Regions from separate parts of the Streptomyces shaanxiensis genome, predicted to be linked through region 2. Evidence: riboswitches for the same ligand, from Rfam matches in the RefSeq annotation. Region 2 holds a riboswitch; the other holds the start of a gene.
What was found. A riboswitch is a leader RNA that binds a small molecule or an ion and turns the genes downstream of it on or off. The one in region 2 is predicted to bind glycine.

Region 1: linked by a shared signal. The riboswitch ahead of gcvT (glycine cleavage system aminomethyltransferase GcvT) and the one ahead of gcvP (aminomethyl-transferring glycine dehydrogenase) in region 2 are both predicted to bind glycine.

The regions. Positions count from the first base shown of each region.
Region 1 covers NZ_BAAAZY010000019.1:345,596-356,546, reverse strand. The annotation lists partial or broken gene ABD932_RS32140 (PLP-dependent aminotransferase family protein) at 1-67, opposite strand, end outside; gene gcvH (glycine cleavage system protein GcvH) at 84-461, opposite strand; gene gcvT (glycine cleavage system aminomethyltransferase GcvT) at 605-1,741, opposite strand; glycine riboswitch at 1,785-1,901, opposite strand; glycine riboswitch at 1,902-2,003, opposite strand; gene ABD932_RS32125 (AAA family ATPase) at 2,218-2,892, shown strand; gene ABD932_RS32120 (enhanced serine sensitivity protein SseB) at 3,044-3,835, shown strand; gene ABD932_RS32115 (enhanced serine sensitivity protein SseB C-terminal domain-containing protein) at 4,082-4,879, shown strand; gene ABD932_RS32110 (ABC transporter permease) at 5,235-6,233, shown strand; gene ABD932_RS32105 (ABC transporter substrate-binding protein) at 6,293-8,044, shown strand; gene ABD932_RS32100 (ABC transporter permease) at 8,114-9,121, shown strand; gene ABD932_RS32095 (ABC transporter ATP-binding protein) at 9,118-10,215, shown strand; gene ABD932_RS32090 (ABC transporter ATP-binding protein) at 10,212-10,951, shown strand, end outside.
Region 2 covers NZ_BAAAZY010000033.1:10,459-21,409, reverse strand. The annotation lists gene ABD932_RS41620 (sensor histidine kinase) at 1-2,291, opposite strand, end outside; gene ABD932_RS41615 (APC family permease) at 2,666-4,621, shown strand; gene ABD932_RS41610 (hypothetical protein) at 4,723-5,244, shown strand; gene ABD932_RS41605 (DUF1707 SHOCT-like domain-containing protein) at 5,254-5,733, opposite strand; gene ABD932_RS41600 (TOBE domain-containing protein) at 5,843-6,238, shown strand; gene ABD932_RS41595 (TOBE domain-containing protein) at 6,317-6,736, shown strand; gene gcvP (aminomethyl-transferring glycine dehydrogenase) at 6,803-9,688, opposite strand; glycine riboswitch at 9,865-9,961, opposite strand; gene ABD932_RS41585 (PRC-barrel domain-containing protein) at 10,076-10,447, shown strand.

The DNA.
Region 1 (10,951 bases), on a different contig from region 2:
CGAGCGCGGCGGCGATCGCCGGGTCCAGCTCGTGCAGGGGTGTGTTCAGAAGCGACTTGTCAGACATAGGGGGATGTGACTCCTCAGCCGGCGGTGTGGGCGACGTACTCGTCGGCGGAGAGCAGGTCGGCCGGCTCCTCCGTGACGCGTACCTTGAACAGCCAGCCGCCCTCGAAGGGGGCGGAGTTCACCAGCGCCGGGTCGTTCACCACGTCCTCGTTGATCTCGGTGACCTCACCCGTGACCGGGGAGTACAGGTCGGACACCGACTTGGTCGACTCCAGCTCGCCGCAGGTGTCACCCGCGGTCACGGTCGAGCCGACCTCGGGGAGCTGGGCGTAGACGACATCGCCGAGCGCGTTGGCCGCGAACTCGGTGATGCCGACCGTCGAGACGCCGTCCTCGGCGGTCGACAGCCACTCGTGCTCCTTGCTGTAGCGCAGCTGCTGGGGGTTGCTCATGGCCTGAATTCTCCTGTACGCGCGGGAGTGGTGATGAATGGGGGACTGCTGGAAGCGTGCGTGAGCAGCGCAAATGTGCGCAGGGTCACGGGGTCGCCGCTGTCAGTGTGTACTTTTCGGCGCTGGATCCGCCGCTTCCACTGTTACTTCTGGCGCTTGTAGAACGGCAGCGCCACGACCTCGTACGGCTCATGGCTGCCGCGGATGTCCACACCGACCCCGGCCGTGCCGGGCGCCGAGTGCGCCGCGTCGACGTAGGCCATGGCGATGGGCTTGCCCAGCGTGGGGGAGGGCGCACCGGAGGTGACCTCGCCGATCACCTCGCCGCCGGCGACGACCGGGTACCCGGCGCGCGGGACGCGACGCCCCTCGGCGACCAGGCCGACGAGGACGCGGGGCGGGTTCTCCGCGGCGCGGGAGGCGGCCTCCTGCAGCGCCTCGCGCCCGACGAAGTCGCCCTCCTTCTCGAACTTCACCACCCGGCCGAGCCCGGCGTCGAAGGGGGTGAGGGAGGTCGACAGCTCATGGCCGTACAGCGGCATGCCCGCCTCGAGGCGCAGGGTGTCCCGGCAGGAGAGACCGCAGGGGACCAGGCCGACGCCCTCGCCCGCCTTGGTCAGCGCCTGCCACAGCTCGACGGCGTGCTCCGGCTTCACGAACAGCTCGAAACCGTCCTCGCCGGTGTAGCCGGTGCGCGCGATGAGCGCGGGGACGCCGGCGACGGTGCCGGGCAGGCCGGCGTAGTACTTCAGGCCGTCCAGGTCGGCGTCGGTGAGGGACTTCAGGATGCCGGGGGACTCGGGGCCCTGGACGGCGAGCAGTGCGTAGGCGTCCCGGTCGTCACGGACCTCGGCGTCGAAGCCGGCGGCGCGCTCGGTCAGCGCGTCCAGGACGACCTGGGCGTTGGAGGCGTTGGCGACGACCAGGTATTCGGAAGAAGCGGCGTCGGTCCCGGCGAGCCGGTAGACGATCAGGTCGTCGAGGATGCCGCCGTCGGCCTGGCAGATCATGGTGTAGCGGGCGCGGCCGACACCGACGGAGGCGATGTTGCCGACGAGGGCGTGGTTCAGCAGCTGGGCCGCCTCCGGCCCCGTCACCGTGATCTCGCCCATGTGCGAGAGGTCGAACAGGCCGGCCTTGGTGCGTACGGCGTTGTGCTCGTCGCGCTCGGAGCCGTAGCGCAGCGGCATGTCCCAGCCGGCGAAGTCGGTCATCGTCGCGCCGAGCGAACGATGCAGGGCATCGAGCGCGGTGTGACGGAGTTCTCCTGTACTGCTCATCGGTCGGTCGTCTCCCAGGGCATGACATCACGGGCGAGGTCGTTCCTCCCCATCTGTCATCGGAACCTGAGAGGTTCGCCATGACCCGCGTATGACGAGGTCACGGCTTGCACCTTGGGTGGAGCCGCTGAAGACGCAGCGGCCCGCTTTTCAGATGTGCCTCGCCCGCGCGGTAACGGGGCCTGAGAGATTCAAGGGAGGGACTTGCTCCTTCGGCGCCCCAGCGACGCACTGCTGCTGGGGACTCTCCCGCGCGGATTCAAACGGCCGGTATGCAGTTGGCGCGCACATCATTGCACGCATCCGGGCGTCGCGGCAGGGGGGTCGGGTACAGGTGTCACACAGGGTCCACAGGGAAATACAGCACCCTGTAGCAGGCTTGTTGCGGTAAGAGAACGGAAACGAGAGACGCCGGGTATTACCTTCTCTTTACACTCGACGGGGATGGGACTCGTGACCCGCTCCAGGGGAGGACGATCAAGGTGAAGAGGACCACGGCGTACGCCACGACCTCGGGCCTCGCGCTGCCGAAGCAGCCCACGACTCCCGTCCGGGCGGCGCGCGACGCGCGCCCGGTCCCCGTGGTCCGCGACCTGCGCGAGCGCTCCGGACACAGCCCGCACGCCCTGCTCTTCGGCCCCAAGGACCTCGTCGTGGTCACCGGTCTGCCCGGCAGCGGCAAGTCCACGCTGATGAAGCGGACCGTGAAGGGCGTCCGCATCGACTCCCAGGACACCCGGGACCGCTGGGAAGCCCGCATGCCCGGCTTCCTCCCCTACCCCCTCTACCGCCCCCTGGTCCGCCTCGCGCACTACGCCGGACTGCGCCGCGCCCTGCGCTCCGGCGCGGGCGTCGTCGTGCACGACTGCGGTACGCAGGCCTGGGTGCGCGGCTGGCTGGCCCGCGAGGCCCGCCGCCGCGGCGGCACCCTGCACCTGCTGCTGCTCGACGTCACCCCGCACACGGCCCTGGAGGGCCAGCGCGAGCGCGGCCGAGGCGTCTCGCGCTACGCCTTCCTGCGCCACCGCAGAGCGGCCTCCGGCCTGCTGCGCTCGGTGGAGAAGGGCGACCTGCCCCAGCGGTGCGGCTCGGCGGTGCTGATCGACAGGTCGGCGGCGGACGTACTGCGCCGGATCGGGTTCGTGGGCTGAGCGGCCGCGGACCTGGCGGACCTCGCGGCCGCGGACCTGGCGGACCTCGCGGCCGCGAACCTGGCGGACCTCGCGGTCGCGGACCTGCGCGGGCCGGACACCCGATAGCCTTTCGAGCCACAGACGTGGTTCACAGCAGGCGGTCATTCAGATGGACTTCGCAGCGGATCTCCCCGCGGACTTCCCGGCACACGCACACCTCCACCCGCACGGCGGATGGCCCGGCAACGAGCTGGAGGAGGTGCTCTCGGCCTCCCTCGGCATGCCCTCGGCGGGCGGCCGGATCATCGAGGTGCTGGGCCGCAGCTTCGTCTGGGTGCCCCTGCCCAACGGCGGCGGCCCGCACAGCGGCCCGCTGGACCTGCCCACGGTGCAGATCGAGGGCCAGGTGTACGTCCCGGTCTTCAGCTCCGAGGAACAGTTCCGCCAGGTCGTCGGCTCCCACATGTCGTACACCATCGCCCCCGCGGTCGAGTTCGCCCGTGGCCTGCCCCCGCAGGTGGGCATCGCCGTGAACCCCGACGGCGTGGTCGGCGTCCCGCTGCCCCCGACGGCGGTGGCCGAGCTGTGCCGCGTGGGCCGCACCCCGCTGGACGGCCTCACCACCGGCGGCCGCGTCAGGCTCTACGAGCCCGACTGGCAGGAAGACCCGATCGACTTCCTCGCGACCGCCTCGGCCGAGTTCGCGGCGACCGGAGTGGTCGCCACGGCCCGCCGCTGCCTCGCGGCGATCGAAACGGCCGCGCCGGTGATGTTCATAGGCGTCGAACTCTCCCAATGGGAGGGCGACTTGCGCGCCGCTCCCATGGACGCCCTCGCCCGCACCCTGGGCCGAACCCCGGTCCAGTGGCCGGTCAACCTGGTCCTCCTCGACGTCGCCCAGGACCCGGTGATCGACTGGATGCGCGCAAAGGTGCGCCCCTTCTATCAACGGGACTCGTAACGTCCCTCAGGGGGCAGCGCCCTGACGGGGCGCGGGGCTGTATACATGTGCGGCTCCGCCGCGTGGGCGCGACAAGCCACACACGACCAGCAGCCCGCGGACCACAATAGGTCCCGAGCTCTCCACGGCTCTCCCGGCGGAGCGCCTAAGCTGGGCTCATAGCTCGGTCGGTTCAAATCGACGGAGTCACGACGCTCGGTCGGCCAAGCCGACGGAGTCACGACGTTTCCCGAAGGGGCGGTAAAGGTGAGCGCGAGCGGCACGACCTCGACCGGACAGGTCGAGCACATGCTGCGCCAGGTGACGCCCGGGCGCTACGACGCCTACGAGGCCCTCCTGCGCGCGCTCGCGACCCCGTCCACCGGCCAGATCTGGATGCTGCTGTGGCACGGCCAGGCCGGCTCCCCGGACGCCCAGTACGGAAACATGGAGGTCGAGGGCTACGGCTACGCCCCGTGCGTCACCTCCGCCCAGGAGCTGTCGGCCAGCGGCTGGAACCGCTCGTACGAGGTCGTCGACGGAGTCGACGTGGCCCGCACCCTCTACCCGGACCACTACGGCCTGTGGCTGAACCCGCACGCCCAGGGCGGTGGCGTCGGCATCCCCTGGCTCGACCTGCGCCGCATCGCCACCGGCCTGGACCGCCAGCCCGCCGGTCCCCTCCGGCTGTCGGAACCCGGGATCGAGATCCCGCAGTTCTACGCCCTGCTCGCGCAGAACGCCCACCGCACCCCGGCCGTTCGCGCCCTGCGCCGTGCCTGGGTGCAGCCGGCGCTCGGTGCGCCGTATCTCGCCATCGGGCTCGACGTGTACGACACCAGCCCGCCCGCCGTGGACTCGGTGCGCTCGATGATGTCGCAGTCGATCGGCGCGGTCCCGGACGGGCTGCCCGTCTCGACCGTGGCGATGTCCGACGAGTGCGACCCGGTCGCCATGTGGATGCGCGCGAACGGCCGCCCCTTCTACGACCGCGAGGCACACGCGGCGCCCGCCCAGGCTCCCGCCGCCGGATACGGCTATCCGCCGGTCCGCGGGGGCTACTGAGCGGAAGCGGATCTTCACGGCCGTTCCCACGCCGTACCGCAGCCTTTACGTTACGGCCATATTTCTTCGCGCGTAGATGGCGGCGAATCGTCGCGAAGGTCAATGATTTTGCCGCTGTGTCTCAACTGTCCGGCGTCCGGGGGTCGCTACCCACTGTTCGGATAACGGAATCCCCAGGTCTGCATCACGGTTGCGCATACTTTCTTCGCCAGATCTGGCGGGTGATCGCGACGACGCTGAAGACTCCCCATCCAGACACGGGATCGGTCGATCCTGTGATCGACCGCAAGTCGACAAAGCCGTAATCCACGGCGGGTGTAGGCCGGTTACCGCCGGCGAGAGGGGTCAGGTCACTGTGACCGCACCGATCGAGACCACTGGGGCGCAGGCAGAGGCACAGCCGGAGGCTGTACTCGTCGGCGTCGACAAGGGGCAGATCGAGGGTCGTTCCCTGGGGCAGATCGCCTGGTCCCGTTTCAAGAAGGACAAGGTTGCCGTGGCCGGCGGGGTCATCGTGATCCTGCTGATCCTGCTCGCGATCCTCTCCCGTCCCATCCAGGCGATGTTCGGCCTGGACCCCAACGCCCTCAACCAGGATCTGATCGACCCCAACACCTCGCTGCCCAAGGGTGACTTCGGCGGCATGAGCTGGGAGCACCCGCTCGGTGTGGAGCCGAAGTTCGGCCGGGACATCGCCACCCGGATCCTGGAGGGCTCCTGGGTCTCGCTGGTCGTCGCCTTCGGGGCCACGATCCTGTCCAACACGATCGGCGCCGTCCTGGGTGTCGTGGCCGGCTACTACGGCGGACGTGTCGACACGATCATCAGCCGGCTGATGGACACCTTCCTGGCGTTCCCTCTCCTGCTGTTCGCGATCGCCATCTCCGCCACCCTGCAGGGCGGTGCCTTCGGGCTGGAAGGCCTGCCGCTGCACATCAGCGTGCTGATCTTCGTCATCGGCTTCTTCAACTGGCCTTATCTGGGCCGTATCGTCCGGGGCCAGACGCTGGCCCTGCGCGAGCGGGAGTTCGTCGACGCCTCCCGGGGGATGGGGGCCAAGGGGCCGTACATCCTCTTCCGGGAGCTGCTGCCGAACCTCGTGGGCCCGATCATCGTCTATTCGACGCTGCTCATCCCGACCAACATCCTCTTCGAGGCGTCCCTGAGCTTCCTCGGCGTCGGCATCCAGCCCCCGCAGGCGTCCTGGGGCGGCATGATCAACCAGGCGGTCGACTACTACCAGGTCGACCCCCAGTTCATGATCGTGCCTGGTCTGGCCATCTTCGTGACCGTGCTGGCGTTCAATCTGCTCGGCGACGGTCTCCGTGACGCTCTCGACCCGCGCAGCCGCTGAACCGCGGTCGCGCAGAGAGTCCAACAGGTTTTCCAACAATGGAGGGGAAGCAGACCATCATGCGAAGGTCAGCGCTGGCCGCGATCGCGGCCATCGGCAGTGCGAGCTTGCTGCTTTCGGCTTGCAGCAAGGCCGATGACAACTCGGACAACAACGGAAACAAGTCGGCTGGGGCCAACGCAGCGACCAAGGGTGTCGTCAACGCCTCCACCCAGAAGGGTGGGACGGTCACGTACGAGTACTCGGACGTCCCGGACTCCTTCGACCCCGGCAACACGTACTACGCGTACATGTACAACCTCAGCCGGCTGTACGCCCGCCCGCTGATGACCTTCAAGCCCGCCGCCGGTGAGGCCGGCAACGAGCTGGTCCCGGACCTCGCGGCGAGCCCCGGTGAGCCCAGCGACGGCGGCAAGACCTGGACGTACAAGCTGCGTTCGGGCCTGAAGTACCAGGACGGCACGCCGATCACCTCGAAGGACGTCAAGTACGCCGTCGAGCGCTCCAACTTCGCGCGTGACGTGCTCTCCCTCGGCCCGAACTACTTCCAGCAGTTCCTCGAGGGCGGCGACAAGTACAAGGGCCCCTACAAGGACAAGAGCGCCGAGGGCCTGAAGTCCATCGAGACGCCGGACGACACCACGATCGTCTTCAAGCTCAACCGTGCCTTCCAGGAGTTCGACTACCTGGTCGCGACGCCGCAGACCGCGCCGGTGCCCCAGGCCAAGGACAAGGGCATCGACTACGTCAAGAGCATCGTTTCCTCGGGCTCGTACCAGTTCGAGAGCTACGAGGAGGGCAAGCAGGCCGTCCTCGTCCGCAACAAGAACTGGGACGCGAAGACGGACCCGCTGCGCAAGCAGTACCCGGACAAGATCGTCGTCAAGCTCAAGGTCAACGCCGAGACGATCGACCAGGACGTCCAGGCCGGTACGGCGATCGACCTGGGTGGTACCGGTGTCCAGGCCGCGACCCAGGCGAAGGTCGTCAACGACGCCTCGCTGAAGGCCAACACGGACAACACCTACGGTGGCCGCCTGGTCTACATGGCGATCAACACCCAGGTCGCGCCGTTCGACAAGGTCGAGTGCCGCAAGGCCGTCCAGTACGCCATCGACAAGGTCTCCGTGCAGACCGCCGAGGGCGGCCCGATCCGCGGTGACATCGCCACCACCGTCCTTCCGCCGGACATCCCGGGCTACGAGAAGGCGGACGTCTACGCCACCGACGGCAACAAGGGCGACGCGGCGAAGGCCAAGGAGCAGCTGAAGGCCTGCGGCAAGTCGACCATCAGCACCAACATCTCGGCGCGCAGCGACCGCCCGCAGGAGATCGACGCGGCCACCGCGATCATCGCCTCGCTGAAGAAGGTCGGCATCAACGCCAGCCTGAAGCAGTACCCGTCGGGCAAGTACTTCACCGACTACGCGGGTGTGCCGGAGTTCGACAAGAAGCAGAACATCGGTCTGCACATGATGCAGTGGGGTGCCGACTGGCCGTCCGGCTACGGCTTCCTCCAGCAGATCCTGCACGGTGACGCGATCGGCGCCTCGGGCAACACCAACCTCTCGTACATCGACGACAAGGAGATCAACGAGACGCTGGAGAAGGCCATCGCCACCGAGGACGAGGCCGAGCGCAACAGCCTGTACGCCCAGATCGACAAGCGCGCGATGGACCAGGCGGCGATCGTCCCGCTGACCTACTTCAAGGTCCTGCTGTACCGCCCCGCCAACTTCACCAACCTGGTGTCCACGGCGGCCTTCAGCGGTCAGTACGACTACCTCAACATCGGCACGACCAAGAAGTAGCCCCGGAAGGCAGGTGAAGGCATTGGTGCCCGCGGGCTCAGCGGCCCGCGGGCACCAGCGCCGGTCCCCGTGATCTCGTACATCCTCCGTCGGACGTTCGCGGCAGTGATCCTGCTGTTGGTCGTCACCGCGGTCACCTTCGCGATCTTCTTCCTGCTGCCACGGATGGCCGGCCAGACCGCCGACCAACTCGCGCAGCAGTACATCGGAAAGAGCCCGACGAAGGCCGACATCGCCGCGGTCAAGCAGAACCTCGGTCTGGACCAGCCCCTGTACGTCCAGTACTGGCACTTCATCAAGGGGATCGTGGCCGGCGCCACCTATGACCTGGGCCCCACCACGACGCACTGCAACGCGCCGTGCTTCGGCTACTCCTTCAAGAACCACGTCGAGGTCTGGCCGCAGCTCACCTCCCGCCTTCCGGTGACCCTCTCGCTGGCCGGCGGCGCCGCCGTGCTGTGGCTGGTGTCCGGTGTGCTGATCGGCGTGATCTCCGCGCTCAAGCCGCGCAGCTTCTTCGACCGCGCGTTCATGGGCGTCGCGCTCGCCGGTGTCTCGCTGCCCATGTTCTTCACGGGCAACCTGGCGCTGCTGCTCTTCACCTTCCAGTGGCCGATCTTCGGCCGCACCTATGTACCGTTCACCGAGAATCCGGCCCAGTGGGCCAACACGCTCTTCCCGGCCTGGTGTTCGCTCGCCCTGCTGTACTCCGCCATCTACGCGCGGCTCACCCGCTCGGGCATGCTGGAGACGATGAACGAGGACTTCATCCGCACGGCCCGCGCCAAGGGCCTGCGCGAGCGCAAGGTGGTGGCCCGGCACGGGCTGCGGGCCGCGCTGACCCCGATCATCACCGTCTTCGGCATGGACCTGGGCCTGCTGCTCGGCGGCGCCGTGATCACCGAGACCGTGTTCTCGCTGCCCGGCATCGGCCAGTACGCGGTGCAGGGCATCACCGACAACGACCTGCCCCCGATCCTCGGCGTCACCCTGCTCGCCGCCTTCTTCGTCGTGATCGCAAATCTCCTGGTGGACCTGCTGTACGCCGCCGCCGACCCGCGCGTGAGGCTCTCGTGACCGAACTCTCCAAGACCGGCGCCGCAGTGGGCGAGCCCACGAGCTCACCCGCGAACGCGCCCGACGCCTTCCTCGCGGTCCGAGACCTCAAGGTGCACTTCCCCACCGACGACGGCCTGGTCAAGTCGGTCGACGGGCTCACCTTCCAGGTGGAGAAGGGCAAGACCCTCTGCATCGTGGGCGAGTCGGGCTCCGGCAAGTCCGTCACCTCGCTGGCGATCATGGGCCTGCACCGGCTCGGCTCGCGCGGCAAGAACGTGCGGATGTCCGGCGAGATCTGGCTGGACGGCAAGGAACTGGTCGGCGCCGACCCGGACGAGGTGCGCCGGCTGCGCGGCCGCGAGATGGCGATGATCTTCCAGGATCCGCTGTCCGCGATGCACCCGTACTACACGATCGGCAACCAGATCGTGGAGGCGTACCGGGTCCACCACGACGTCAACAAGAAGACCGCGCGCAAGCGGGCGATCGAGATGCTCGACCGGGTCGGCATCCCCGAGCCCGGCAAGCGGGTCGACAACTACCCGCACGAGTTCTCCGGCGGTATGCGCCAGCGCGCGATGATCGCCATGGCGCTGGTCAACAACCCCGAACTGCTCATCGCGGACGAGCCGACGACCGCCCTCGACGTCACCGTCCAGGCGCAGATCCTCGACCTCATCCGGGACCTGCAGAAGGAGTTCGGCTCCGCGGTCGTCCTCATCACCCACGACCTCGGTGTGGTCGCCGAGATCGCCGACGACGTCCTGGTGATGTACGGCGGCCGGTGCGTGGAGCGCGGCAGCGTCGACGACGTCTTCGAGCGGCCGCAGCACCCGTACACCTGGGGTCTGCTCGGCTCGATGCCGCGCATCGACCGGGAGACCTCCGACCGGCTCATCCCGGTCAAGGGTCAGCCGCCGAGCCTCATCAACGTCCCCTCGGGCTGCGCCTTCCACCCCCGCTGCCCGTACGCGGACATCCCCAAGGGCGATGTCACCCGTACCGTGCGCCCGGAGCTCCAGCAGGTCGGCGGCGGGCACTTCTCCGCGTGCCACCTCTCGCCGGAGGACCGCACGCGGATCTGGACCGAAGAGATTGCGCCGAAGCTGTGAGTGAGACGAAGAAATCGGACGCGGCCGTCCCGGCGCAGGCGTCGGCTCCCGTCGCGGAGCGCGAGGTGCTGCTCAAGGTCGAGGGCCTGCAGAAGCACTTCCCGATCCGCAAGGGCGTCCTGCAGCGCCAGGTCGGCGCGGTCAAGGCGGTCGACGGCATCGACTTCGAGGTGCGCAAGGGCGAGACCCTCGGCGTGGTCGGCGAGTCGGGCTGCGGCAAGTCGACCATGGGCCGGGTCATCACGCGGCTCCAGGACCCGACGGGCGGCTCGATCCACTTCGAGGGCCAGGACATCACGCGGCTGAGCACGGCCGGGATGCGTCCGCTGCGGCGGGACATCCAGATGATCTTCCAGGACCCGTACGGCTCCCTGAACCCGCGGCACACCATCGGCGGCATCGTCTCGGCGCCGTTCCGGCTCCAGGGCGTCGAGCCCGAGGGCGGGGTGAAGAAGGAGGTCCAGCGGCTCCTGGAGCTGGTGGGTCTGAGCCCCGAGCACTACAACCGCTACCCGCACGAGTTCTCCGGCGGTCAGCGCCAGCGCATCGGCATCGCCCGGGCGCTCGCCCTGAAGCCGAAGCTGGTGGTGGCGGACGAGCCGGTGTCCGCGCTGGACGTGTCGATCCAGGCCCAGGTCGTGAACCTGATGGACGACCTCCAGGAGGAACTCGGCCTGACGTACGTGATCATCGCGCACGACCTCTCGGTCGTCCGGCACGTCTCGGACCGTATCGC
Region 2 (10,951 bases):
TCGAAGAGCCGCTCCCGCCCAGCCTCCGGAAGACCGGGCCCACGGTCGACGACCCGGAGTTCGGCCCGCCCCGCCAACGCACTGGCGGTGACCAGCACCCTGGTTCCCGGCGGGCTGTGCCGAGCAGCGTTGGCCACCAGGTTGGCGATCACGCGTTCCAGCAGCGGCGGATCGACGAGCACCGAGGGCAGATCCTCGACGTCCCCGACCTCGACATCGGGGGTGTCCACGAGCGCCGCCGGAAGGACCTCCTCCAGCGAGGTGGGCCGAAGCTTCAGCTTCAGCACGCCCGCTTCCAGACGGCTGAGGTCGAGCAGGTTGTCCACCAGCCGGTTCAGCCTGGCCATGGACTCGTCGGCGGTGGCGAGGAGTTCGTCCCGGTCCTCGGCGGAGAAGTCGACATCCCGGCTGCGCAGGGACGTCACCGCGGCCCAGCCCGCGGCCAGCGGGGTACGCAGGTCGTGGCCGACGGCCCGCAGCAGCGCCGTACGCATCCGGTCAGCGGCCTTCACCGGCTCGACCTCGGCGACGGCCTCGGCGAGCCGGGCCCGCTCCACCGCGGACCCGACGTGCGCGGCGAAGGCGGCCAGCACGCGCCGTTCGGACGACGACAGGTCACGGCCCCGCAGCACCAGGCAGGCGCCGGAGCCCGCCGGTACGGCGGTCACCCCGGCGGTATCGGGCGGCTCGTCGACCAGTTCCGCCGACTCCATGCCGAAGGTCTCCCGGGTACGTTCCAGCAGGGCCGGGATCGTCTGCCCGCCACGCACGATGCTGCCCGCCAGGGACGACATGGTCTCCGCCTCGGCGGTGGCCCGCGCGGCTCTGCGGGACAGGCGCAGGGAACGGTCGACGACGGCGGCCACCGTGGCCGCGACCAGCGCGAACACGGCCAGCGCCAGCAGGGCGTCGGCGTTGTCGAGCGTGAACGCCCCTATGGGCGGGATGAACCAGTAGTTGAGCAGCAGGGACGCGGTGACGGAGGCGATCACCGCGGAGGCCACGCCGCCTATGCAGGCCACACCCACGACCGCAAGCAGGAACAGCAGGGCCTCGCTGGTCAGGTTCAGGGTGCCGCGCAGGTGCGCGAGGACGAGAGTGAGCAGCACCGGCAGCACGAGCCCGGCGACCGGTCCCGCGATCAGGCGGGACGCGGAGAGGGTACGGCGGCGGGACGGCAGCAGGGTGCCGCGGCCGGCCCGCTCATGGGTGACCCGGTGGACGTCGATGTCGCCGGAGAGCGCGACGACGGCCTCCCCCGTCCCGAGACCCGTCACGAACCGTTCCAGGCGCCCGCGCCGACTGGCGCCGAGGACGAGCTGGGTGGCGTTCCCGGCACGGGCGAACTCCACGAGCGTGGCCGCGACGTCGTCTCCGACCACCGAGTGGTAACTGCCGCCGAGGTCCTCCACGAGCCGGCGCTGCCGCGCGAGCGAGGCGTGCGAGGCACCGGCGGCCAGTCCGTCGCTACGGGTCACGTGCACGGCGAGCAGTTCCCCGCCGGCCGACCGCGCGGCGATCCGTGCCGCCCGCCGGATGATCGTGTCACCCTCCGGGCCGCCGGTCAGCGCGACCACCACCCGCTCCCGGGTCTCCCACACCCCGCCGATCGCGTGCTCGGCACGGTAGCTGTTGAGGGCCTCGTCGACCCGGTCGGCGACCCACAACAGCGCCAACTGCCGCAGCGCGGTGAGGTTTCCGGGCCGGAAGTAGTGGGCGAGGGCCGCGTCGATCTTCTCCGGCGCGTAGATGTTGCCGTGCGCCATACGACGCCGCAGCCCCTCGGGCGGGATGTCGACGAGCTCGACCTGCCGAGCCCGGCGTACGACCTCGTCGGGCACCGTCTCGTGCTGCGGAACCCCGGTGATCTTCTCGACCACGTCCTTGAGGGACTCCAGATGCTGCACGTTGACGGCCGTGATGACATCGATGCCCGCGGCGAGCAGCTCCTCGATGTCCTGCCACCGCTTGGGATTGCGCCCGCCGCCGGGGACGTTGCGGTGGGCGAACTCGTCGACGATCGCGACCTGCGGGCGCCGGTCGAGCACCGCGGCGAGGTCCATCTCCTCCAACTGCCCGCCCTGGTGGGCGCATCGGACCCGCGGCACGACCTCCAGTCCGTCGAGCATCGCCTCGGTCCGGGGACGTCCGTGACACTCGGCGAATGCCACCACCACATCGGCTCCACGGCCTGCCCTACGCCGCCCCTCATCGAGCATGCGGTACGTCTTGCCCACCCCTGGGGCCGCCCCGAGGTAGACCTTCAGCCGTCCGCGCGATACTCCGTTCATCAGGTCTCAGCGAACCGCTCCGTGAGACCCCGGGCAGGCTTCTTGACGCATCCCTGGCGCCTCCCACAGGGACGTTGACACTGTCTTGACAAGGCAGGGGGCGGTCAGGGGTGACGCTGGGTGTACACCTCCTATCCACCGGAGCCACCCACCCCCATACAGCCCAGCAACCCCCGAAGAAGCCCCCGAGCTGAGCTCTTGACGGTCGCCCAACGCCGGCGCAGCGAGTCTTAACGGAAGCTTGACGCCGCTACGCCGGTTATCCATGGGCCCCAGCGTCACTCTCTGCTTACGCTGGTGCCGCCGTCCGCGTGATGGCCGGATTCCGACGTCGCCCCGCACATTGCGGCGTCCCGCACATCAGGAGCACGCCGATGGCCACGACCGAACACCCCCCGCCCAGTCGCCTGCGCGCCTGGATGCTGGAGGGCCTGTCCGACATGGGCAAGGGCCACGGCCGCCAGGCGGAGCAGGCCGAGTCCAAGCTGGAGCACAAGGGCCAGCCCTGGTACCGCGTCATGTGCCTCACCGGCGTCGACTACTTCTCGACCCTCGGCTACCAGCCCGGCATCGCGGCCCTCGCGGCCGGCCTGCTCTCCCCCATCGCCACGATCGTGCTAGTGATCGTCACCCTCGCCGGCGCCCTGCCCGTGTACCGGCGGGTGGCCGAGGAGAGCCCGCACGGCCAGGGCTCGATCGCGATGCTGGAGCGGCTCCTGACCTTCTGGAAGGGCAAGCTCTTCGTCCTGACCCTGCTGGGCTTCGCGGCCACGGACTTCCTGATCACCATCACCCTGTCGGCGGCGGACGCCTCGACCCACCTGGTCGAGAACCCGCACCTGGAAAGCGCGCTGCACGACAAGCAGCTGGTGATCACCCTGATCCTCGTGGCACTGCTGGGCGCGGTGTTCCTCAAGGGCTTCCTGGAGGCGATCGGCGTCGCCGTCGCCCTGGTCGCGAGCTATCTCGCGCTGAACGCCGTCGTCGTGGCCGTCGGCCTCTATCACGTCGTGACCGAGGGACACGTGGTCACCGACTGGTCCAGCGCCCTCACCGCCGAGCACGGCAACGTCTTCGTCATGATCGGCGTGGCCCTGATCGTCTTCCCCAAGCTCGCGCTCGGCCTCTCCGGCTTCGAGACCGGCGTCGCGGTGATGCCGCACGTCAAGGGCGACCCGGGCGAGACCGAGGAGAACCCCCAGGGCCGGATCCGGGACACGAAGAAGCTGCTCACCACCGCCGCCCTGATCATGAGCTGCTTCCTGATCGCGACGAGCTTCATCACCACGCTGCTGATCCCGGAGAAGGAGTTCGAGGCGGGCGGCGAGGCCAACGGCCGCGCCCTCGCGTTCCTCGCCCACGAGTACCTCGGCAACGCCTTCGGCACGGTCTACGACGCCTCGACGATCGCCATCCTGTGGTTCGCCGGCGCCTCCGCCATGGCCGGCCTTCTCAACCTGATGCCCCGCTATCTGCCCCGCTACGGCATGGCCCCGCACTGGGCGCGCGCGGTACGCCCCATGGTCATCGTCTTCACGCTGGTCGCGTTCCTGGTGACCTGGATCTTCGACGCGGACGTCGACGCCCAGGGCGGCGCCTACGCCACCGGTGTGCTGGTCCTGATCAGCTCCGCCGCGATCGCCGTGACCATCGCGGCCCGCGAGGCCGGCCAGCGCAAGTGGTTCATCGGCTTCGCGGTCATCTCGGCGGTGTTCCTCTACACGACGGTCGCGAACGTCATCGAGCGTCCCGACGGTGTGAAGATCGGCGCCTGCTTCATCGCCGGCATCATCCTCATCTCCCTGCTCTCGCGGCTGCTGCGCGCCTTCGAGCTCCGCGTGACCAGCGTGACCCTCGACGACATGGCGGAACGTTTCGTCCGGGACATCGCCAGCCGCAAGATCCGGTTCATCGCCAACGAGCCCGACCAGCGGGACAAGGCCGAGTACCGCGACAAGATCGAGCAGATCCGCAACGACAACGACGTCCCGGGCCAGGAGGACTTCGTCTTCGTCGAGGTGACGGTCACCGACCCGTCCGAGTTCGAGGCGGGCCTGACCGTACGCGGCGAGGTCATGCACAGCCGCTACCGCGTCCTCACCCTCGAGTCCTCCTCCGTCCCCAACGCCCTGGCCGCACTGCTCCTGCACGTCCGCGACTCGACCGGCTGCATCCCGCACATCTACTTCGAGTGGACCGAGGGCAACCCCTTCACCAACTTCCTGCGCTTCTTCCTCTTCGGCCAGGGCGAGGTCGCCCCGGTCACCCGCGAGGTGCTGCGCGAGGCGGAGCCGGACCGCGAGCGCAGGCCACGGGTGCACACGGGCTGAAACAGCCTCGGGCATCAGGATCGCGTCAACGTTGAACCGTAAGCCGTCAGAGCACCGTCAGCGGCGTTCGCTCCAGCACCGCCGACCCCTACGGTCTGCTTGTGCAAGGAAGCAGACCGAGTCCTGCTCCGGCCGGCGACCGCCACTGGCGTGGCAGCGCCCGGTTCGCCACGGGCTGCGCCCTGGTCTTCTTCGGTATGACCCTGCTGGTCGACCTGGACGCGGAGACCCTGACACCGTCCCGCGCGCTGCTGTGGCTGGCGATGACGGCCGTACTCTTCATGATCCTGCTCCCGCAGCGCGTGACCGCGGGCCCGGGATGGCTGGCGGTCCAGGGGCTCGTACGCCGACAGCGGGTGCGCACGGACGCACTGGTGGCCGTACGGCGGTACGGCGACGTCTCCGCACACCTGATCCTTCGTGACACCGACGGCCATCGCCTGAACCTGGACCCAAGGATCCTCGTCGCCAACCCGCTGCTGTGGCACGAGCTGGACACCGGGGTACGCCGCTCACGCGAACGCGGGACGCTGCTGGATGGTGCCGACGTGCTGGAGCAGTTGGGGCACCAGATCGACGACGCGACGGCACAGGCCGTACTCAGGGCGTCGGGGATCCACTGAACGCACCGCTCACGCGGCGGGCGATCTCCCGAACGGCGTGCGCCGTGCGGGACCGACCACGACCCGCCCGTACGCCTTCCGCCCGGCGATCTCGACCCCCAGCACGACCGGCGCGCCGGCGTCACCGGCCGGCCGCGCCTTGCCCTTGGCGTACTCGACCACCAGGGAGTCGGTGTCCACCACGACGCCCGGCCGGGTGACCAGCCTCAGGGTGCCGCCCCGCATGCCCTCGCCCCATCCGACCGAACCGCCCTGCTGCTCGATGCGGACCACGTCCTTGACCTCGACTCCGCCCGGCACCGCCGGCAGATCCAGCATCAGCTCGGCCGGCTCGGCCAAGGTGCGGGCGGAAAGGGCGGCACTCACCCGCTCGTCCAGCTCCTCCATGGTCAGCCGCCCGTCCCCCGCCGCGGAGTTCAGCGCGTCCACCACACGGTCCCGGTCCGCGTCCGAAGCGCGCAGCCCCGTACACGACAGCCCAGCCGACATCCCTCACCCCGATCACACGCCACCAACCCGAACTAACGCCATATCGCGTTACATCCAACGCCCAACCCCCCGCCCGCAGTTCCCGGCCCGTACCCCTATCGTGACCGCCATGCACTCCTACACGATCGGCCAGGCGGCGCGGCTGCTGGGTGTCAGCCCCGACACCGCCCGCCGCTGGGCGGACGCGGGCCGGGTGGCGACCCACCGCGACGAGAGCGGACGGCGCCTCATCGACGGCAAGGACCTCGCCGCGTTCTCGGTCGAACTCGCCAAGTCCGGCAGCGGCGAGGAGGAGACCTCGTACACCTCGGTCCGCAACGCCTTCCCCGGCATCGTCACCGCGATCAAGCTCGGCGACGTGGCGGCCCAGGTCGAGATCCAGGCAGGCCCGCACCGGCTGGTCTCCCTCCTCACCCGCGAGGCGGTCGAGGAACTGGGCCTGGAGGTCGGCATGGAGGCCACCGCCCGCGTGAAGTCGACGAACGTCCACATCGACCGCACGTAACCGGACAAGAGGGCCCACTACGGTAGGAATCGCAACCCCAAAACGCCACAAACTCCTACCCCCTGCGAGGCGTCCCCCATGAGCCTGAGCATCCGCAACCAGCTCTCCGGCACCGTCACCGCCATCACTCCCGGCGAGGTCATGGCAACGGTCAAGATCCGCCTCTCCGGCGGCCAGGACCTCACCGCGGCGATCACCCTGGAGAGCGTCGAGGACCTCGGCCTGGCCGAAGGCACCGCCGTGAAGGCCCTCGTGAAGGCCACGGAGATCTCCCTCGCCACCGCCCCGGTCAAGGGCCTGTCCATCCGCAACCAGCTCCCCGGCACGATCACCGCCCTCACCACGGGCGGCGCGATGGCATCGGTCAAGATCGCCGTGGAGGGCGCCGACCTGACCGCGGCCATCACCAAGGACGCCACCACCGACCTCGCCCTGTCCCCCGGAGTCCCCGTGGTCGCGCTGGTCAAGGCGACAGAGGTGGCACTGACGACGGCGTGACGCACGAGGGGCTCCGCCCGGCCAGGTACGGCACAGGCGGAGCCCCTCGATGACTACGTCGGTACGTCAGTCCTCGTACGCGTCCAGCGGCGGGCAGGAGCACACGAGGTTGCGGTCACCGAAGGCCTGGTCGATCCGGCGCACCGGGGGCCAGTACTTGTCGGCCACCGACACACCGGCCGGGAACACGGCCTCCTCACGGCCGTACGCGTGCTCCCACTCCCCGCCCAGCGCGCCGGCGGTGTGCGGAGCGTTCCGCAGCGGGTTGTCGTCGGCGGGCCACTCGCCCGACCCGACCTTCTCGATCTCCGCGCGGATGGCGATCATCGCCTCGCAGAACCGGTCGAGTTCGGCCAGGTCCTCGGACTCGGTCGGCTCGATCATCAGCGTCCCGGCCACCGGGAACGACATCGTCGGCGCGTGGAAGCCGTAGTCGATGAGCCGCTTGGCCACGTCGTCGACGCTCACCCCGGTCGCCTTGGTCAGCGGCCGCAGATCGATGATGCACTCGTGCGCGACCAGCCCGCCCGGCCCGTTGTAGAGCACCGGGTAGTGCGGCTCCAGCCGCTTGGCGACGTAGTTGGCGGACAGCACCGCCACCTGCGTGGCCCGCTTGAGCCCCTCGCCACCCATGAGCCGGACGTACGCCCACGAGATCGGCAGGATCCCGGCGGAGCCCCAAGGCGCGGCCGAGATCGGCCCGACGCCCGTCTCGGGCCCGGCGGCGGGCTGCAGCGGGTGGTTCGGCAGGTACGGCGCCAGGTGCGCCCGCACGGCGACGGGCCCGACGCCCGGACCGCCGCCACCGTGCGGAATGCAGAACGTCTTGTGCAGGTTCAGGTGGGACACGTCACCGCCGAAGTGCCCGGGCTTGGCAAGCCCCACAAGGGCGTTGAGGTTCGCGCCGTCGACGTACACCTGCCCGCCCGCGTCGTGCACCTGCGCGCAGATCTCGGCGACGTGCTCCTCGAACACACCGTGCGTCGACGGGTACGTGATCATCAGCACCGACAGTTCGTCGCGGTACTGCTCGATCTTCGCCCGCAGGTCCTCGACGTCGATCTCACCGTCGTCGGCGGTCTTCACGACGACGACCTTCATGCCGGCCATGACGGCGCTGGCGGCGTTGGTGCCATGGGCCGAGGACGGAATCAGACACACGGTCCGCTGCTCGTCCCCGTTGGCCCGGTGGTACCCGCGCACGGCGAGCAGCCCGGCCAGCTCACCCTGCGACCCGGCGTTGGGCTGCAGCGACACGTTGTCGTAGCCGGTGACCTCGGCGAGACGTTCCTCCAGCTCACGGATGAGCGTCAGATAGCCCTGCGCCTGCTCGGCGGGCGCGAACGGGTGCAGCTGCCCGAACTCCGGCCAGGTGACCGGCTCCATCTCGGTGGTCGCGTTGAGCTTCATCGTGCAGGAGCCCAGCGGGATCATGCCGCGGTCCAGCGCGTAGTCGCGGTCGGCGAGCCTGCGCAGGTAGCGCAGCATCGCCGTCTCGGAGCGGTGCTGGTGGAAGACGGGGTGCGTGAGGTACTCGTCGTCGCGCAGCAGCCCACCCGGCAGCGCGTCCGCGGCCGCCGCGTCCAGCGCCTCGATGTCGCCCTCGACCCCGAACGCCGTCCATACGGAGCCCAGTTGGGCCCGCGTGGTGGTCTCGTCGCAGGCGATGGACACGTGGTCGGCGTCGACGAGACGCAGGTTGACGCCGTTCTGCCGGGCGGCGGCGACGACCTCGGCGGCCTTCGCGGGCACCCGCACGGTCAAGGTGTCGAAGTAGGCACCGTGCACCACCTCGACCCCGCTCGCCGCAAGCCCCGCGGCAAGGACGGAGGCATACCGATGGGTCCGCCGAGCGATGCCCTTCAGCCCCTCGGGCCCGTGGTAGACGGCGTACATTCCGGCCATCACGGCGAGCAGCACCTGGGCGGTACAGATGTTGCTGGTCGCCTTCTCCCGGCGGATGTGCTGCTCACGCGTCTGGAGGGCCAGTCGGTACGCCTTGTTCCCGTCGGCGTCCACGGACACACCCACGAGCCGCCCGGGCAGGCTGCGCGCGAACTTCTCGTGCACGGCCATGTAGCCGGCGTGCGGCCCACCGAAGCCCATCGGCACACCGAACCGCTGCGTCGTGCCGACCGCGATGTCCGCCCCCAACTCACCGGGGGACTTCAGCAGCGTGAGCGCGAGCAGATCGGCGGCGACGGTGACGAGGGCACCGAGCTCGTGCGCCTGCTCGATGACGGGCTTGATGTCCCGTACGACACCGGAAGCGCCCGGGTACTGGAGGAGCACGCCGTTGATGTCACGCGAGGCGACGTCGGCCGGAATCCCAGCGCTGAGATCAGCGACGACGACCTCCACACCGGTCGGCTCGGCGCGGGTCTCGATCACGGCGATGGTCTGCGGAAGGACATCCGCATCGACCAGGAACAGGCCCTTCTTGTTCTTGCCCATACGCCGGGACAGGGCCATGGCCTCGGCGGCGGCCGTGCCCTCGTCGAGCAGCGAGGCACCCGAGGTCGGCAGCCCGGTGAGTTCGGCCACCATGGTCTGGAAGTTCAGCAGGGCTTCGAGCCGCCCCTGCGAGATCTCCGGCTGGTACGGCGTGTAGGCGGTGTACCAGGCCGGGTTCTCCATGACATTCCGCAGAATGACCGGCGGAGTGAACGTCCCGTAGTACCCGAGCCCGATCATCGAGTCCAGCACCTGATTGCGATCGGCGAGCGACCGCAGCTCGGCCAGCACCTCGGCCTCGGTACGCGCACCCGGCAGATCGAGCGAGTCAGCGTTCTTGATCACATCCGGCACCGCGGCGGCGGTGAGCTCGTCGAGCGAGCCGTATCCGACCTGGGCGAGCATCTTGGCCCGAGCCTCATGATCAGGACCGATATGACGCTGCTCGAAGGGAATACCCTGCTCGAGCTCGGAGAGCGGAATGCGATGGGCGGTCATTGCGGAGGCCTCCTGGTCTGACACGACCTTCGAGGGGCACCACGGCGCGGGTACCCGGACGGCCTCCCCCTCTGTCATCTCAACCTGAGAGCTTCACCGGGTCACCCAAGGGCTCCCGGCTTTCACCGTCGGTGAGAGCGGAAGCCGTCGACACCCGCCCTGCTTTCCAGAGTGACCTCGTCCGTGCGGTACGTGTGCCTGAGAGATTCCGGGGAGGATTTGCTCCTTCGGCGCCTCCGGATGGTGTCCGGAGAGCTCTCCCGCACGGGGTCAGCAGCCGCTAGCAAGCCTACCAGCGGGGTCAACGCACGAACCTTCGAGTGGCCGCGCTCACCAATCTGCCCTTTCGTAGTGCTTACGTATGAGTTGCGACCAAGTGGAGGGCCCGTGCAGACCGACATCGATCCGCGCAATCTGATCGGCCGCAAGGCCTTCGACCGCAACGGCACCAAGATCGGCACCATCGACGAGGTCTATCTCGACGACGCGACCGGAGTACCGGAATGGGCGGCGATACGCACCGGCCTGTTCTCCCGAGACGCCTTCGTCCCCTTGGAGCCCAGCGAACTCGTGGAAGGCACCCTCCACGTCCCCTTCGAGCGCGCCCTGATCAAGGACGCCCCCGACTTCGGCGTAGGCCGCCACCTCTCCCCCGAACAGGAACTCCAGCTCTACCACCACTACGGCCTGGACGTGACCCCTCCACCCCCCATCCCGGACCGAGACTTCGGCAACCTGGCAGGCACGGAGGACACCTGACAGGCCCATCCCCCCAGCCCCGACGCCCGTCTCGGCCCACAACCACCCCACAGCCCTGCCGCTTCACCCACCTCAACCACCATCCCCGCGCAGCCGACGTCCCCCACCTCGCACAGCCCATGTAGAGCCCCGCCCATCCCACGGCACCCCACACAGCCGAAGCCCGCGGGGCCAGCAAGAGCCATGCCCACGGAGCCTTGAGCAGCCGAGCCCACAGCGCCTGCGGCCACGCAACCTGAGCATCCAGGCCCTCCGAGCCCTCCAGCCGTCCTCACACAGCCGACCCCAGCCACCCGACGCACCGCTCACCCAGCCCGCGGCACCCGAACCCACCCACTCACCTAGCCTGCGGGCAGTCGTGCCGCTGGGGCGGCACGGGTGGGCGCAGGCGGCACCCCGCAAGCGCGGGCGAGCGTCCCCACCTCCAGCGCAACCACAACCCGCGACACACATCCAGGCACAGGGCACCCACACTCGCAGTCGACCCGCACCCTCAGTGACCCA